Regions from separate parts of the Leifsonia sp. RAF41 genome, predicted to be linked through region 1. Evidence: predicted binding sites of a transcription regulator. Region 1 holds the regulator's gene; the other holds the start of a gene.
The links. Region 1 encodes HrcA, which represses chaperone genes, less so after heat shock. Its sites were predicted from a motif close to TTNGCACTCGNNNNNNNCGAGTGCNAA; they were not measured.
Positions count from the first base shown of each region.

Region 2: a site for HrcA is predicted at 6,428-6,454, ahead of groES (co-chaperone GroES). Genes of this name have one in related genera too.

Region 1 is NZ_JBFREB010000001.1:1,659,903-1,669,001, reverse strand. Features, by position in the region: gene dnaJ (molecular chaperone DnaJ) at 1-562, opposite strand, end outside; gene hrcA (heat-inducible transcriptional repressor HrcA) at 620-1,642, opposite strand; gene AB4Y74_RS07995 (DUF4870 domain-containing protein) at 1,800-2,252, shown strand; gene AB4Y74_RS07990 (DUF4870 domain-containing protein) at 2,353-2,736, shown strand; gene hemW (radical SAM family heme chaperone HemW) at 2,767-4,002, opposite strand; gene AB4Y74_RS07980 (DUF1990 family protein) at 4,002-4,649, opposite strand; gene AB4Y74_RS07975 (dihydrofolate reductase family protein) at 4,746-5,354, shown strand; gene lepA (translation elongation factor 4) at 5,355-7,205, opposite strand; gene AB4Y74_RS07965 (amidohydrolase) at 7,273-8,493, opposite strand; gene AB4Y74_RS07960 (NAD-dependent epimerase/dehydratase family protein) at 8,581-9,099, shown strand, end outside.
Region 2 is NZ_JBFREB010000001.1:2,623,552-2,632,650, forward strand. Features, by position in the region: gene AB4Y74_RS12685 (glycerol-3-phosphate dehydrogenase/oxidase) at 1-784, opposite strand, end outside; gene AB4Y74_RS12690 (GuaB3 family IMP dehydrogenase-related protein) at 889-2,007, opposite strand; gene AB4Y74_RS12695 (MalY/PatB family protein) at 2,099-3,256, shown strand; gene guaB (IMP dehydrogenase) at 3,356-4,858, opposite strand; gene rarD (EamA family transporter RarD) at 4,941-5,882, opposite strand; gene groES (co-chaperone GroES) at 6,053-6,349, opposite strand; gene AB4Y74_RS12715 (THUMP-like domain-containing protein) at 6,502-7,689, shown strand; gene AB4Y74_RS12720 (DUF4190 domain-containing protein) at 7,708-8,322, opposite strand; gene tsaD (tRNA (adenosine(37)-N6)-threonylcarbamoyltransferase complex transferase subunit TsaD) at 8,443-9,099, opposite strand, start outside.

The DNA of each region.
Region 1 (9,099 bases):
CGTAGCCGCGGCACGTGCCGCAGGGGCTCGAGGTCATGACGTTGCCGAGCAGCGAGCGGACCGAGCGCTGGATGCTCCCGGTGCCGTGGCAGATGTCGCAGGTGACGGGCTGGGTGCCCGGCTGGCAGCAGGATCCGTTGCAGGTCTCGCAGACGACGGCCGTGTCGACCTCCAGGTCGCGGTGCGTGCCGAAGATCACCTCGTCGAGGTCCACCTCGACGCGGAGCAACGCATCCTGACCGCGCTCACGGCGTGACCGTGGTCCGCGGGTCGCTCCCCCGCCCCCGCCGAAGAAGGTCTCGAAGATGTCGCTGAATCCGGCGAAGTCTGCCCCGCCCGCGCCTCCGCCGAAGCCTCCCGAACCGCCCAGGTCGTACTGCTGGCGCTGCTGCGGATCGCTGAGGACGTCGTACGCGTGCGTGACGAGCTTGAACCGTTCCTGCGCCTCTGCGCTCGGGTTCACATCCGGGTGGAGTTCCCGTGCGAGCCGGCGGTACGCCTTCTTGATCTCGTCGGGGCTGGCGTCGCGCTCGACGCCCAGGACTTCGTAGTGGTCGGCCACGTGGGCTGTTCCTTCTTCTTCTCTATCGCGTGCTGTCAAATGGATGCGGTGGCGGCGTTACTGCTCGCCGAGCAACCGGGAGAGGTATCGGGCGACGGCGCGGACGGCCGCCATGTTGCTTGAGTAGTCCATGCGGAGCGGTCCGAGCAGGCCCAGGCGAGCCACATCCGATCCTGCCGCACTGTAACCGCTGGCGAGGATGGATGCTTCCGTCAGACCCGAACCGGCGTTCTCGCGGCCGATGCTCACCGCGACGCCGTGCTGGTCGGTCGCCATCTCGTCGAACAGACGGAGCAGCACCACTTGCTCCTCGATCGCTTCGAGCACCGGGGTGATGGTCCCCGGGAAGTCGAGTTCGGTGCGCACCAGGTTGGCCGCTCCGGCCATGACCAGCTTCTCCTGCCGATTGGCGGCGATCTGGTCGAGCAGTGCGCCCGCGACCGGCTCGACGAGGACGCGCGTGCGCTCGGTGAGGGCACCGGGAAGGTCGCGCAGCCGCGCCGTCGCCTCGGCGAGGGTGAGCCCGGCAGCCGCGCCGTTGATGGCGCCGCGGATCTCGGCGACGTCTTCGTCATTCAACTCGGCCGACAACTCGATCACGCGTTGTTCCACGGCACCGGAGTCCGTGATCAGGACGCTGAGCAGCCGCCGCGGTGACAGGGCCACCAGCTCGATGTGACGGATGCGCGAACGCGCGACCGAGGGGTACTGGACGAGCGCCACCTGGTTCGTGAGCTGGGACAGCAGACGGACCGTGCGCGACAGGACGTCGTCGAGGTCGACCGAGTGACCGAGGAACGTCTCGATCGCCGTCCGCTGCGCGGGCGTGAGCGGCCGCATCTCTGCGAGGTGGTCCACGAACAGGCGGTAGCCCTTGTCGGTGGGGACACGGCCCGACGAGGTGTGCGGAGCCGCGATCAGCTCCTCCTCCTCCAGCAGCGCCATGTCGTTGCGGATGGTCGCCGCCGACACGCCGAAGGAGTGCCGCTCGACGATGCTCTTCGACCCGACCGGCTCGCGCGACGCCACGTAGTCCTGGACGATCACACGAAGCACCTCGAGGCTGCGCTCTGAAACCATTCCCGCCTCCCGCCGACCGATTAGCACTCGCTGTTCCTGAGTGCCAATCCTACCGCGAGGAAACGCGACCAGGATGATTGCTGCCTGTGACACGGCGGCAGTACCTTATGTGCAACGGTTCGACACGCTCGCAACCGATCATGAAAGGGTTCCGCCGATGACAGACCCGAACCAGCCCTCCGACCCTGCCGGAGGCGTCCCGCCGCAGCAGCCCGGCAACGTCCCGCCGCAGCAGCCGTACGCCGCCGCGGCGCCGCTCGACGCCGCGCAGGACAAGCAGTGGGCATCGTTCGCCCACCTCGGCGGAATCCTGTGGATCCTGCCCTCCCTCATCATCTGGCTCGTCTTCAAGGACCGCGGACGGCTCACCGACCAGGAGGCCAAGGAAGCCCTCAACTGGCAGATCACCTGGATCATCGCGTGGGTGGCGTCGCAGATCATCGGGATCATCATCGGGAGCTTCACCTACGGCATCGGCTACCTGCTCTTCGGGCTGCTGATCCCCTGGGCGCTGTACATCGTCAACCTGGTGTTCTCGATCCTCGGCTTCGTCCGCGTGAACAGCGGAGGAACATACCGCTACCCGGTCAATTTCCGCTTCATCAAGTAACCCTGGCGTTCAGGCTCTTTTCAGACTCGGGCTCCGCGCCCTAGGCTGGGGCCGTCCACGTCCACCCTCACTCCTGTCAGACACAGAGGAGAACCGCACCATGTCCGCGACACCACCGCCCCCTCCGCCCCAGCAGCCGTACGGGGGCTCGGCGCCGCAGCTGAGTCCGGCCGACGAGAAGCTCTGGGCCACCCTCGTCCAGGTCGGCGGAATCCTGTTCAGCTGGATCCCCGCGCTCATCGGCTACCTGGTGCTGAAGGACCGCGGGCCGTTCGTCCGCGCCCACACCGCGACGGCGCTGAACTTCCAGATCACGATCTTCATCGCCTACGTCGTGGGCGGCATCCTGTCGATCGTCGTCGTCGGCATCTTCATCGTCATCGCCGCGTGGGTGCTCGACATCGTGTTCAGCATCATCGCAGCGGTGAAGGCCAACCAGGGCGAGTACTACACGTACCCGATCGCGATCCGCTTCGTCAGCTGAGCGACGATCTCGGCCGGGTCGCCGGATCCGCTAGGCGGCTTCGTCCGCCAGTAGCCGACGCACCACCGCGTCGGCCAGGAGCCGCCCCCGCAGGGTCAGCACGATCGACCCGCGGAGGGCGGCTCGTCCGTCTACGAGGCCGTCGGCGATGAGCGCGGGGACTTCGTGGCGGCCGGCGTCGGTGAGCTCGGTCGTCCCGACGCCCTCGCGGATGCGGCTGAGCAGCAGCACGCGTTCGACGTGCCGCGTCTCCGCGTCGAGTGTCTCGCGTCCCGCCGCCGGCGACTCGCCGGCGAGCACGCGCTGGGCGTAGGCGGCCGGATGCTTCACGTTCCACCAGCGCACGCCGCCCACGTGGCTGTGCGCGCCGGGGCCGATCCCCCACCAGTCGTGCCCCAACCAGTAGGCGAGGTTGTGACGGGACCGATGGGCCGCATCCGTCGCCCAGTTGCTGACCTCGTACCAGTCGTATCCAGCGTCGGCCAGCCGCTGGTCGGCCAGCTCGTACATGTCGGCCTCGAGATCGTCGTCGGGCTCCGGCACCTGACCGGACCGGATCTGGCGGGCGAGCTTCGTACCCGCCTCGACGATGAGTGCGTATGCAGAGAGGTGATCGGGCCGGCACGCGAGCGCGGTGTCGAGGCTCTGCGACCAGTCCTCGAGCGACTCCCCCGGGGTGCCGTAGATCAGGTCGAGGCTGACCTGCAGGCCGGCTTCCCGCGCCCAGCCGACGACGAGCGGGACGCGCGCGGGGTCGTGGGTGCGCTCCAGCGTCTCCAGTACGTGCGGGACTGCGGACTGCATCCCGAACGACACCCGGGTGAAGCCGGCATCCGCCAGGCGGCGCAGGTCGTCCGCATCCACCGAATCCGGGTTGGCCTCGGTCGTCACCTCGGCGCCGTCGGCCAGACCCCAGGCGTCGCGGACGGCGCCCAGCATCGAGGCGAGGTCCCCCGGAGGCAGCAGCGTCGGTGTCCCGCCACCGAAGAAGACCGTCGACACCGGCCGATCGGCCACCCCGCTCGCGCGCAGAGCATCGGCCGCGAACTCCACTTCACGCACCGCATGGCCGGCGTAGTCGGACTGGGACACCCCGCGCAGCTCTGTCGCCGTGTAGGTGTTGAAGTCGCAATACCCGCAACGGACCCGGCAGAACGGGACGTGCAGGTAGACGCCGAAATCACGGCTGTCCGCGGCATCGGCCGCCGTCGCCGGCAGCAGGCCGTCGGCGGGCGCGGGGTCTCCGAGGGGCAGGATGCTCGGCATCAGGCGGAGCTGGCCGGGTGGAGGGCGCGCAGGTACTTCGCGGTGTAGCGGCGTTGCACGGCGGACAGGATGGGCGCGACGATCCGGTAGAACGCGTTGGACGGCCGGGACAGTGCCCGCAGGATGAACCAGACCGTGCCGTCGTCGCGCCGTTCGACCAGGAACAGCTCCTCGCCGCTCTCCGGGTGCCCGTGCAGCGTCCCGTAGGCGAAGCCGCGGCGGTGCGGCTCGTCGACGACGTACACGACGCGGATGGGCGCCGAGACGCGGAACGGTCCGAACGGGATCTTCAGGAGGGCGGTCATCCCGTTGCGGACGAAGGGCGTGCCGTCGTCGGCGAAGACGTCCTCCTCCGGCCGGTTCTCGCGCATCCGCATCGGGGTGCCGTCGGGACCGAACTCGACTCCCTCGTACTGGACGCCGGTGCCTTCGCGCACATCCGTGACCAGGATGCCGCTGCCCTTCTGCACGCCCCAGGCCATCAGCGCGGTTGCCGCGGTGTCGAATCGCTCGTCTCCGCTGCCGAGCCGGATGCTCCGCTCCAACGGCTTGTAGCCCTTCGGCGGGTAGTAGAGCAGATCCGCCGCCTGGGTGGCGCCGACCGCCCCGTACGTGACGGGTTGGTCGGTGAAGCTGGAACGGCGCATGTATTCATCTTCCGCCATGGCGCGGGGGTTCGCGAAACGGGCCTCCCCTCGGTCCCACGGGAGTGGTGTACTCGTCGGAACGGAAGGGGTCCGACGATGGGCGCGATCGTGGTGCAGGCTTTCATCAGTCTCGACGGTGTGGTGCAGGGTGGAGGCGGCCCCGACGAGGACCGTGAGGGAGGGTTCGAGCTGGGCGGCTGGGCGATGGACTACGACGCCAGGCATGACGACGGGGCCGCTGGCGAGCTCGTCATGGACTGGGAGAGCCGGACGACCGCGCTGCTGCTGGGGCGGAAGACCTACGATATCTGGGCGCGGGCGTGGGGCGTCTGGGATGAGGACGCGCCCGGGCTGGAGGGTGAGCTGACCCGGCGCTACAACCGAGTCCCGAAGTTTGTCGCCTCGCGGACGCGGACTGAGCTCGCCTGGAAGAACTCCTTCCTGCTCGGCCCGGATGTGCCGGAGGAGGTGAAGCGGCTCCGCGAGGAGATCGACGGCGAGATCCGCATCTGGGGCAGCACGGAGCTGGTGCGCACACTCGCTGGCAGCGGCCTCATCGACGAGTACCGGTTGTGCGTCTACCCGCTGCTGCTCGGGACGGGCAAGAAGCTGTTCCCGGACGGGTTCCCGCAGGCGCGGCTCGCGCTCGCGGAGTCCCGGCGGCTGGCGTCGGGTGTTCTGGTGAACACGTACCGGCGCGGGTGACTACTTCTTCTCTTTTTTCTCCGTGTCGCCGGAGAGCGCGGCGATGAACGCCTCCTGGGGGACCTCGACGCGGCCGACCATCTTCATGCGCTTCTTGCCCTCCTTCTGCTTCTCCAGGAGCTTGCGCTTGCGGGTGATGTCGCCGCCGTAACACTTGGCGAGAACGTCCTTCCGCATCGCGCGGATGTTCTCGCGGGCGATGATGCGCGCGCCGATGGCCGCCTGGATGGGCACCTCGAACTGCTGACGCGGAATCAGCTCCCGCAGGCGGGAGGCCATCATGGTGCCGTAGGCGTAGGCCTTGTCGCGGTGGACGATCGCGCTGAACGCATCGACCGCCTCGCCCTGCAGCAGGATGTCGACCTTCACCAGGTCGGATTCCTGCTCGCCGAAGGGCTCGTAGTCGAGCGAGGCATAGCCGGCGGTCTTCGACTTGAGTTGGTCGAAGAAGTCGAAGACGATCTCGCCGAGCGGCATCGTGTAGCGGATCTCGACGCGGTCCTCGCCGAGGTACTCCATGCCGAGCAGGGTGCCACGGCGGCCCTGGCAGAGTTCCATGATCACGCCGACGTAGTCCTTCGGGGCGAGGATGGCCGCCTTGACGACCGGTTCCTCCACCTTCTCGATCTTGCCGGTGGGGTACTCGCTCGGGTTCGTGACGGTGATCGTCTTCTTGTCCTCCGTCGTCACCTCGTAGATCACGCTGGGCGCGGTCGTGATGAGGTCGAGGTCGAACTCCCGCGAGAGCCGCTCGGTGATGATCTCGAGGTGCAGGAGGCCGAGGAAGCCGCAGCGGAAGCCGAAGCCGAGTGCGACCGAGGTCTCGGGCTCGTAGACGAGGGCCGCATCCGACAGCTTGAGCTTGTCGAGCGCTTCGCGCAGCTCCGGGTAGTCGCTGCCGTCGAGCGGGTACAGGCCGGAGAAGACCATCGGCTTGGGCTCGGTGTAGCCCGGGAGGGCAACGGTCGCGGACTTCGCCGCCGAGGTGATCGTGTCGCCGACCTTCGACTGGCGCACGTCTTTCACGCCGGTGATCAGGTAGCCGACCTCTCCGACGCCGAGACCCTTCGACGGGGTCGGCTCGGGCGAGGAGACGCCGATCTCGAGGATCTCGTGGGTCGCCTTGGTGGACATCATCTGGACCCGCTCGCGCGGGCGCAGGGTGCCGTCGACCATACGGACGTAGGTGACGACGCCGCGGTAGCTGTCGTAGACGGAGTCGAAGATCATGGCGCGGGCGGGAGCGTCGGCGACGCCGACCGGCGCGGGGATCTCGGCGACGACGCGGTCGAGCAGCGCCTCGACGCCCATGCCCGTCTTGCCCGAGACGCGCAGGACGTCTTCCGGACGCCCGCCGATGAGGCTGGCGAGCTCGGCAGCGTACTTGTCCGGGTCTGCCGCGGGCAGGTCGATCTTGTTGAGCACCGGGATGATCGTGAGGTCGTTCTCGAGCGCCAGGTAGAGGTTGGCCAGCGTCTGCGCTTCGATGCCCTGGGCCGCGTCCACCAGCAGGATGGCTCCCTCGCACGCGGCGAGGGAGCGGGAGACCTCATAGGTGAAGTCGACGTGCCCGGGAGTGTCGATCATGTTGAGGGCGAACGTCTGCCCCTCGATCGCCCACGGCATCCGCACGGCCTGGCTCTTGATGGTGATGCCACGCTCGCGCTCGATGTCCATGCGATCGAGGTACTGCGCCCGCATGTCCCGGTCGGAGACCACGCCGGTGATCTGCAGCATGCGGTCGGCCAGGGTCGACTTTCCGTGGTCGATATGCGCGATGATGCAGAAGTTACGGAGGGAGGCCGGGTCCGTCGCGGCGGGCTCGAGGGCCTGAAGAGCTCGTGGTGACATCGTTCGGCCATTCTTCCATGAACGCCCGGGCGCCGGGCGCGCGGGCTCGGGTCAGCCCCGGGAGGGGTCAGGCGAAGCGCTCGCTGCGCTCCACAACGCGACCCTGGCCGTCTTCCCAGCTGTACACCTCGGCGCCGCCGATGAACACGCGCTCCGCACGGGAGTTCACGTCGAGGGGATCGCCGGACCACACGACGACATCGCCGTCGAGGCCGGGAGTGAGCGAGCCGACCCTGTCGTCGAGGCGCAGGAACGCTGCCGGGTTGACGGTGAGCGCCTCAAGCGCGGTCTGGCGAGGCAGGCCGTCTTTGACCGCGAGGGCTGCCTGGTAGATGAGGAAGTTGATCGGGACCACCGGGTGGTCGGTGGTGATGGCGACCCGGACCCCGGCCTGGGCGAGGACAGCAAGGTTGGCGATGGCGCGGTCACGCAGCTCGACCTTGGATCGTGAGGTGAACATCGGCCCGAAGATCACCGGGATGTCGCGCTCGGCGAGCACATCGGCGATCTTGTGTGCCTCGGTGCCATGGTTGACGACCAGCCGGTAGCCGAACTCGTCGGCCAGGCGCAGGGCCGTGGCGATGTCGTCGTGGCGGTGGGTGTGCTGGTCCCAGGCGAGTTCGCCGTCGAGCACGCGCACCAGAGTCTCTTTGGACAGATCTCGGTCGAACGGCTTGCCCTCGAGCTCGGCGTTGTCGCGTTGCGTGCGGTAGTTCTGTGCGGCGACGAACGCCTCGCGGATGATCATGGCGACTCCCAGCCGAGTGCTGGGAGTCTGGTTCTTGCCGCCGTAGACCCGCTTCGGGTTCTCGCCGAGAGCGGACTTGACGCTCACGGCCTCATGGATCACCTGCTCGTCGATGATCCGGCCTCCCCAGGTCTTGATCGCGACCGTCTGACCGCCGATCGGGTTGCCGGACCCTGGCTTCACGACGACCGATGTGACGCCCCCCGAGAGCGCGTCGCGGAAGCCTTCGTCGTCGATGTTGATGGCGTCGATCGCGCGAACCGCTGCCGTGTTGGGCGTCGTCATCTCGTTCGTGTCGTCGCCCGCGGGCCCGTTCGCCTCCTCGTGGATGCCGACGTGACCGTGCGATTCGATGAAGCCGGGCAGCACCCACTTGCCCGCCGCGTCGATCACTGGGACCCCGTCCGGCACGCGCACATCGCCCGCGGCACCGACCGCCTCGATGACGCCGTCCCTGACGACGACGACCCCGTTCTCGATGGGCTCCTGAGAGACCGGCACGACGTAACCGTTGACGATGGCGATGGTGGTGGAAGTCATGGATCGAGCCTACGCGCGTCGGGTCCGCCGTTCAGCGAAGTAGGCGATCTGGGGAATGCCTGGGGATCACACGCGTTGTGGACGGATATGAACATCCTCCTGACCGGCGCGACCGGTTTCATCGGATCCTCCGTCCTCCCCCGCCTTCTCGACGACGGCCACTCCGTCACCGCGCTGGTCCGGGACGCCGACAAGGCGGCCGCTGTCGAAGCCGCCGGCGCCACAGCGCTCATCGGCGACGCGGCGGACGGCCGCCTCGTGGAGCAGGCTTCGCGCCAGAGCGACGGCGTCATCCACCTGGCCTCGGGAAAGGACGTGGACGCCGTCCTGGTTCCCGCGGTGCTGGCGGGTCTCGCCGGTTCGGGCAAGCCGTTCGTCCACACCGGAGGCATCTGGACGTACGGTTCCAACGACGACATCGCCGAAGACTCCCCGGTGGACCCGCCGGCGTTGACGGCGTGGCGCGGTGACGCCGAGGCGCTGGTACGCGCTGCCTCCGACGTGCGCGGAACGGTCGTCGTCCCGTCGATCGTCTACGGATACGGCAAGGGCCTCCCGAACGTGATCGTGGACGCGCCCCGCGACTCCGGCACGGTGCCCTCGCTG
Region 2 (9,099 bases), 960 kb from region 1:
TGCCCTTGGACGCACGCACCTTGAACTGGCCGCGCTCCCCCACCATCGACTGCGTGTCGTCGGTCCACACCCCGGTGGCGTTGACGACCTGCTTGGCCCGGATGTCGAAGCGCTCGTCGGTCTCCAGGTCGTGCGCGCGCACCCCGACGACGCGCTCGCCGACCTTGATGAAACCTTCGACCCGAACGCGCGATGCGACGTGCGCGCCGTAGTGCGCCGCCGTGCGGACCAGGTTGGCGACGTAACGCGCGTCATCCACCTGTGCGTCGTAGTACGTGATGCCGCCGATCAGGGCGTCCTTGTTCATCGACGGGATGGCGTTGAGCACCTGACGCTTGCTGAGGTGACGGTGGTGCGGGACCCCGGGAGGGCGTCCACCGCTGTACGAGAAGATGTCGTAGAGCATCATCCCGGCGCCGATGTAGAAGCGCTCGTAGATCCGCTTGTGCAGCGGGTAGAGGAAGCGCACGGGCTTCACGAGGTGCGGTGCGATCCGCTGCAGCAGGAGGCCGCGCTCGATCAGCGCCTCCCGGACCAGCCGGAAGTCGAGCTGCTCGAGGTACCGGATGCCGCCGTGCACGAGCTTGGACGACCGGCTGGAGGTGCCGGAGGCGAAGTCGCGCGCCTCCAGCAGGCCGACGGTCAGGCCGCGCGTCGCCGCATCGACCGCGGAGCCGGCACCGACGATGCCGCCACCCACGACGAGGATGTCGAGCTCGGTGTCCTTCAGCGCCGCTATCGCGGCCGCGCGTTCAGCGGGGCCGAGCCGTGACGGATACGTCACCGCCGGGTTGGAAGCTGGCGTGGCGTGCCTATCGCCGCCCGGAGCCGACTGAGTAACGGTCATCGTTCTCTCCCTCCCCGACCGCCGACGGCCGGCAACTGGTCCTACTGCGTTCGGTAGGGCGCGACGACGACTTCGACGCGCTGGAACTCCTTCAGGTCCGAGTATCCCGTCGTCGCCATGCTCCGTCGCAAAGCTCCCACGAGATTCGCAGAGCCCTCCGCGACCGGTGCCGGCCCGTACAGAATCTCCTCGAGCGGGGCGACCTGCCCGACGGCGACGCGGTTGCCGCGCGGCAGCTGAGAGTGGTGCGCCTCGGCGCCCCAGTGCCAGCCGCCGCCGGGTGCGTCGGTGGCGCGGGCGAGCGTGGTGCCCAGCATCACGGCGTCCGCCCCGCAAGCGATCGCCTTGACGATGTCGCCGGAGCTGCCGAGGCCGCCGTCCGCGATGACGTGCACGTAGCGCCCGCCGGACTCGTCCATGTAGTCGCGGCGTGCGCCGGCGACGTCGGCGACCGCGGTCGCCATCGGAGCGTGGATGCCGAGCGTCGACCGGGTGGTGGATGCGGCCCCGCCGCCGAAGCCGACCAGCACTCCGGCCGCGCCGGTGCGCATCAGGTGCAGCGCCGCGGTGTAGGTGGCGGCCCCGCCCACGATGACGGGTACATCCAGCTCGTAGATGAACTTCTTGAGGTTGAGCGGCTCGACGTTCTTCGAGACGTGCTCGGCGGACACGGTCGTGCCGCGGATGACGAAGAGGTCGACACCGGCCGCCACCACCGTCTCGTAGAGCTCCTGCGTGCGCTGGGGCGACAGGGCGCCGGCCACGGTCACCCCACCCTCGCGGATCTCGGCGAGGCGCCGGGTCACCAGCTCAGGCTTGATGGGCTCGGAGTAGATCTCCTGCATGCGAGCGGTAGCCCGCTCGGCGGGGAGCTCGCGGATCTCGGCCAGCAGCGGCTCCGGGTCCTCGTAGCGGGTCCACACGCCTTCGAGGTCGAGCACGCCGACACCGCCCAGCTGGCCCATCATGATGGCCGTGGTCGGCGAGACCACCGAGTCCATCGGGGCGGCGAGGAAGGGGATGTCGAACTGATACGCGTCGATGGTCCACGAAACCGAGACGTCTTCCGGGTCACGGGTGCGACGGCTGGGAACCACCGCGATGTCGTCGAAGGCGTACACACGGCGGGCGCGCTTGGCGCGCCCGATCTCGATCTCCATACTCACGCGTTTCAGTCTAGGCCGCGACGCGGTGCGGGCCAGTGCCGGATGACAGTGGGCCAGTCGGCGGCGAAGGTGGGACAGTGGTGGGGTGACCGTCGAAGCCGAATCCCTCAACCGCCTGCGCCTGCGCACCAGCGAGAAGTGGCGTGCGTATCCCGACGATGTGCTCCCGCTGTTCGTCGCCGAGATGGACTATCCGCTGGCGCCTCCCGTCGCCGAGGCGCTGCACGCGGCGATCGACCGGAGCGACACCGGCTACATCGGGCCCGACGACCACACGCAGCGCGCCTTCACCGAGTACGCGCAGCGCCGGTGGGGGTGGGATGTCGACCCGGCCCGGACGCGCACGACGACGGATGTCGGGGTGGTCATCGTCGAGTCGCTGCGGATGCTGATCGAGCCAGGCGACCGGGTCGTCATCACGCCCCCGGTCTACCCGCCGTTCTTCGACTTCATCCCCGAAGCCGGTGGCGTCGTCGAAGAGGTGCCGCTCCTCGAAGGGGGGACCGACGGCACCGGTTGGGCGCTCGACCTCGCCGGGCTCGAGCGCGCCTTCGCCGGCGGCGCGAAGGCCTTCCTGCTGTGCAACCCGCACAATCCGCTCGGGCTGGTGCATCCACGGGCCGAGTTGGAGGCGGTGGCCGCGCTGGCAGCGCATCACGGCGTGTCGGTGGTCAGCGACGAGGTCCACGCTCCGCTGGTGCACTCGGAGGCGACGTTCACGCCGTTCCTGTCCGTGTCGGATGATGCGCGGCGCATCGGCGTCGCCGCGCACGCCGCCAGCAAGGCCTGGAATCTCGCTGGGCTGAAATGCGCGCTGTTCGTGGCCGCGTCCCCGGAGCAGGCGGAGCGCATCCACGCGCTGCCGATCGAGGTGGAGGTGCGCACCAGCCTGTTCGGACGCATCGCGACCGAGGCCGCCTACCGCTCCGGGCAGGAGTGGCTGGACGGCGCACTCGCGGCGATCGAGTCCAATCGCGCTCTGCTCGCACTGCTGCTGACCGATCGGCTCCCGCATGTCCGGTACCGGGAGCCGCACGCCAGCTACCTGGCCTGGCTCGACTTCCGGGAACTGGGCTGGGGCGACGACCCGGCCGCCCGGATCTTGGAGGAAGCACGCGTGGCCGTGAACCCGGGATTGGACTTCGGCGCGCAGGGCGCGGGCTTCGTGCGGCTGAACTTCGCGTGCTCCCCCGAGGTCCTCACGGACGCCCTCGACCGGATCGCGGAGCTCGTGCGCCGCTGAAACGCGCCGCTGAAACGGCGACTGCGGCCGTTCGTGACGTCTGCGGTGCGGCGAGCACCGGCAGACGTGACGAACGACCGCAGTCGTAACGCGGCGGGGTCAGCGGCGGTAGTTGGGGGCCTCGACGACCATCTGCACGTCGTGCGGGTGCGACTCCTTGAGCCCGGCCGCGGTGATGCGGACGAACTTGCCGCGCGACTTGAGCTCCGGGATGGTCCGCGCGCCGACGTAGAACATCGACTGACGAAGGCCACCGACGAGCTGGTACGCGACGGCCGAGAGCGGGCCCCGGAACGGCACCTGCCCCTCGATGCCCTCGGCGATCAGCTGCTCGTCGCTCGGCACATCCGCCTGGAAGTAGCGGTCGCGCGAGTAGGAGGTCTTCTTGCCGCGCGTCTGGAGGGCGCCGAGCGACCCCATTCCGCGGTAGTTCTTAAACTGCTTGCCGTTGACGAAGACCAGCTCACCGGGGGACTCGGAGGTTCCGGCCAGCAGGGACCCGAGCATGACGCTGTCAGCGCCGGCGACGAGTGCCTTGGCGATGTCGCCCGAGTACTGGAGGCCGCCGTCCGCGATGAGCGGAACGCCCGCCTCACGCGCGGCGAGGGACGCCTCGTACACCGCGGTGACCTGCGGCACGCCGACACCGGCGACGACGCGCGTGGTGCAGATCGAGCCGGGGCCCACGCCGACCTTGATGGCGTCGGCACCAGCGTCGATAAGCGCCTGCGCGCCCGAGCGGGTGGCCACGTTGCCGCCGATCACGTCGACATGCGACGCGCGCGGCTCATGCTTGAGGCGGCGGATGATGTCGAGCACGCCCGCACTGTCGCCGTTCGCCGTGTCGACGACGATGACGTCGACGCCCGCGTCGACCAGGGTCATGGCGCGGTCCCAGGCGTCGCCGAAGAAGCCGATCGCAGCACCGACGCGCAGGCGGCCCTCGTCGTCCTTCGTGGCGTCGGGGTACTTCTCGCTCTTGTCGAAGTCCTTGACCGTGATCAGGCCCCGCAGCTTGCCGTCGATGTCCACGAGCGGAAGCTTCTCGATCTTGTGCTCGGCGAAGATGGCGACCGCGGAGTCCGGGTCGATGCCGACGGGTGCGGTGATCAGCGGCTGGCGCGTCATCACATCCCGGACCTTGGTGGTCGACCGCTCGAACGGCGAGACGAAGCGCATGTCGCGGTTGGTGATGATGCCGACGAGGGTGCCGTCCGGCTCGATCACGGGCAGGCCGCTGACGCGGAACTGGCCGCACAGCGCGTCCACTTCTTCGACCGTCGCCTCGGGCGTGGTCGTCACCGGGTTGGTGATCATGCCCGACTCGGAGCGCTTCACCTTATCGACGTGCGCCGCCTGGTCTTCGATGGAGAGGTTGCGGTGGATGATGCCGATGCCGCCCTGGCGCGCCATGGCGACCGCCATGCGCGACTCGGTCACGGTATCCATCGCGCTCGACAGCAACGGGGTCGCCATCGAGATCCGCTTGGTGAGACGAGTCGAGGTGTCCGCCTCGCTCGGGATGACGTCGGTATGCCCGGGAAGGAGCATGACGTCGTCGTAGGTCAAACCGATGAAACCGAACGGATCGGGCTGATCCATTTCACCCCTAACAAGAAGATGCGCGACTGTGGATGCTCAATGGTAACGGCAGAACCTGGGCGGGTATTCCGCCGATCCTGAGCTAATCGACCGGCGCCAGATCGAGCTCTGCGGCCCTCTTGCCCTGGCGCGCGGCGACGATCATGTCGACGCTCAGGATGAGCAGCGCCAGCCAGACGATCGCGAACCCGACCCACCGCTCCGGCGGCATCGCCTCGTGCAGCACCGCGACCCCGACGACGAACTGAATGAACGGGGCGAAGTACTGGATGAAGCCCATGTAGACCAGCGGCAGGCGGCGGGAGGCCGCGGCGAAGAAGAGCAGCGGGACGGCCGTGATGACGCCCGCGCCGACCAGCAGCACGGCGTGCCAGGGCCCAGCGCTTCCGATCGTCAGCCCCACCGTGACGCTGACGACCACCAGCTGGATGACCGCCACCGGCGTCAGCCACATCGTCTCGAGCGTCAGGCCGGAGAGCGCATCCACTCGGCCGCCGACGCGCTTCTTGATGAGGCCGTAGAATCCGAACGAAAAGGCCAGGATGAGTGCGATCCACGGCACGGATCCGTACCCGACCGCGAGCACGATGACGGCGACGATGCTGACACCCACCGCCACCCACTGCGCGACGCGAAGGCGCTCGCGCTGGACCAGCACACCGAGAAAGACCGTGACGATCGGGTTGATGAAGTAGCCGAGCGCGGCCTCGACGACGTGACCACTCACCGTGGCCAGCACGTACGTCTGCCAGTTGACGTAGATGAACAGGCCCGCGAGGCCCATCGTGAACAGCACACGCCGGTCTGTCAGCAACGCGCCGAAGCGACTCCAGGAGCGGGTGACCGTCAGCGCGATTGCGCAGAACGCCAGCGAGAAGATCACTCGCCAGGCGACGATCTCCCACGCGCCGGCGGGTGCCAGCGCCAGGAAGTAGATGGGCAGGATGCCCCAGAGTACGTAGGCCGAGACGGCATAGATCAGGCCGGAGGAGCGGTGGGTGCTGAGGTCGTCGGAGGGTGCCACTCGTCCGACTCTACTGCCGCCGGCGAACTCCCTCGACGGTTGCGATTTGCGCCAATTCGCGGTTATGCGTCGTCCATAACCGCGAATTGGCGCAAACCACAGACGGGCGGGACGGGAAACCACGACGGCCCGGCTGCACAGGGCAGCCGGGCCGTCGGAAGAAGGATGCGTCAGCGGACGACGACCGCGAGAACGTCGCGGGCCGACAGGACGAGGTAGTCCTCGCCGCCGAACTTGACCTCGGTGCCACCGTACTTGGAGTAGATGACCTTGTCGCCGACGGCGACATCGAGGGGAACGCGGTTGCCGTTGTCGTCGATGCGACCCGGGCCCACCGCTACGACCTCGCCCTCCTGGGGCTTCTCCTTGGCGGTGTCGGGAATGACCAGACCGGAAGCAGTGGTCTGCTCAGCCTCGACCTGCTTGATGACGATGCGATCCTCGAGCGGCTTGATGGAGACCGACACGTTGACCCCTTTCCTGTGAAGAACAAGACTGATTAGCAACCTCGCAGTGAGAGTGCTAACCCGAGTCTAGGGGGTGGATTAGCAGTCACGCAACGTGAGTGCCAGGCACCCGCGGAAAGGCACCGACGTCGCGGAAAGGTAGCGTGGACGTCATGGAACGATCGGAGCTTGTCGCGCTGCTCAGCCCGGAAGGGCTCCGTCTTCTCGACTCGTTGCCGCCCTACAACAGCGAGCAGGACGTGCTGCGGATCGTCAGCGACCTTCGCAAGCAGGGCCACTCCCCCGCGCTCGTCGCCGCGGTGCTGACCCAGTCCAAACTCCGGCGAAAGGCGCAGGCCAAGTTCGGGGAGTTCGCCTCCAGCATGCTGTTCACCGAGGCCGGCCTCGAGCAGGCGACGCGCCTGCCGGTCGCCGCACGACATGCCGGCCGGTTCCGCGCCGCCGGAATCCGCCGGGTCGCCGACCTCGGCTGCGGCATCGGAGGCGACGCGCTCGCCCTCGCCGCGCTGGAGATCGACGTGACCGCCGTCGACGCCGACGAGGTCACGGCGGCCATCGCATCCTTCAACCTGGCACCGTTCCCCACCGCCACCGTCGAGCAGCGCAGGGCCGAGGATGTCGACCTGCGAGCGATCGACGGCGTCTTCCTCGACCCGGCCCGCCGGACCGCCGGGCACGCTCAGACCGAGCGGCTCGTCGACCCCGACGATTACACCCCGTCGCTCGGCTTCGCCTACGAACTGGCGACGGGCCGCTCCGTGGGCCTCAAGCTCGGCCCCGGTTTCGACCGCGACCTCATCCCCTCGACGGCCGAGGCCCAGTGGATCTCGGCCGACGGCCAGGTGGTCGAGCTCGGGCTCTGGTTTGGCGCCCTCGCCCGCCCGGGCATCCGCCGGGCCGCGCTCGTGTTGCGCGGCGACCAGGCGGACGAACTCACGGCCGAGTCGGACAGCGTGGACGAGGAGACCGGTCCCCTCGGCGAGTACCTGTACGAGCCGGACGGGGCTGTCATCCGTGCCCGCCTGATCGGCGACCTCGCGCGACGGATCGACGGCCGGATGATGTCGGACCAGATCGCGTACATCACCGCCGACGCCGCCGTGGAGACGCCCTTCGCGGCCGGTTTCCGCATCCTCGAAGCGCTGCCTTATGCGGAGAAGGACCTGAAGAAGGCGCTGCGCCAGCGCGGTATCGGCACGCTGGAGATCAAGAAGCGCGGCGTGGATGTCGACCCCGCCGCCCTGCGCCGACGCCTCGGCCTGAACGGCGACCGCCCGGCGACCCTGGTCCTCACCAGGGTGGCCGGGCGGCACACCGCACTCCTCGCCGAGCGACTGTAGGGCCGCCCGACCGTCGCCTCAGTAGTTGCTCGGGATGTTGTTCGCGAAGCTGGCGAAGAGGATCGCGAGGAAGATCCAGTAGATGATCGCGATCGCGATGCTGACGAAACCGAGGATGATTCCGGTCAGCCAGAATCCGCGGGCCTGCGGCTCCTTGTTCTTGCCGATGAAGCCCAGCACGATCGCGGCGATGCCGAACAGGAAGCCGATGCCCCAGGCCAGGTTCAGGACGATGCCGACGATGCCGCCGACGAGCGAGAGGATGCTCAGGATCGGCGACTTGGCGGCCGGCTGCCCGTAGGGCTGGGCGTAGCCGGGTGCCGGCTGTCCGTAGGCCGGCTGTCCGTAGGCCGGCTGGCCGTACGGCTGCTGCCCCGGCTGCTGCCCGTACGGCTGCTGCCCGTACGGCTGCTGGCCCGGCTGCCCGCCGTACGGCTGCTGCCCGTAACCCGGCGCCGGCGGCTGCTGGCCGTATCCGGGAGGCGGCGGCTGCTGACCGTAATCCGGAGCGGGCGGCGGGACCACGCCGGTGTCGCCCGCGGGCGGCGCGGGTGGGACCGGAGGGACCGGAGGGACCGAGCCGTTCTGCGTGTTGGGGTCCACCGGGTCGGTGGGGGCGTTCGGATCGGTCATGGGACCCATCTCCTTCATTGTGGAAGCTGGTCGGCGCCTCGCTCGGAAGCTCATTTCCTGAGAGAACGCTGGATCAGTTCCATGGTGGCAGGGCCCCAGCGGGAGTGTCAACGCACGATGTCAGCCGGTGACCTGAATCTCCGTGACGGGGAGCGTGGAGTCCGCCGAGAACGTCAGCTCGCTCGGTTCGTGCTCCGCCATGATCAGTTGCGCACCCAGTGCCGCGATCATCGCGCCGTTGTCGGTGCACAGCGACAGGGCCGGGATGCGGAGGGCGACTCCCGCCTCCGCGGCGCGCTGCACCGCGACCTGGCGCACCCGCGCGTTCGCGACCACACCGCCGCCGAGCAGCAACCGAGGGACGGCGTGTTCGCGGCAGGCGGCCAGCGCCTTCGTGATCAGGACATCGACCACGGCCTCCCGGAACGACGCCGCGACATCCGCCACCGGCACCTCCTCACCGGCGTCCTGGCGCTGTTCGACCCAGCGCGCCACCGCCGTCTTGAGCCCCGAGAAGGAGAAGTCGTAGCGGTGCTGCTCGAGGTCTTTCGGGCGGGTGAGACCGCGCGGGAACCGGATCGCCCGGGGATCGCCATCCGCTGCCACCCGGTCGATCTGCGGCCCGCCGGGATACGGCAGCCCGAGCACTCGGGCCACCTTGTCGAAGGCCTCGCCGGCCGCATCGTCGATGGTCTCGCCGAGCAGCTCCACATCCGACACCAGATCGCGGACCAGCAGGAGCGAGGTGTGACCACCCGACACGAGCAGGGCGATGGT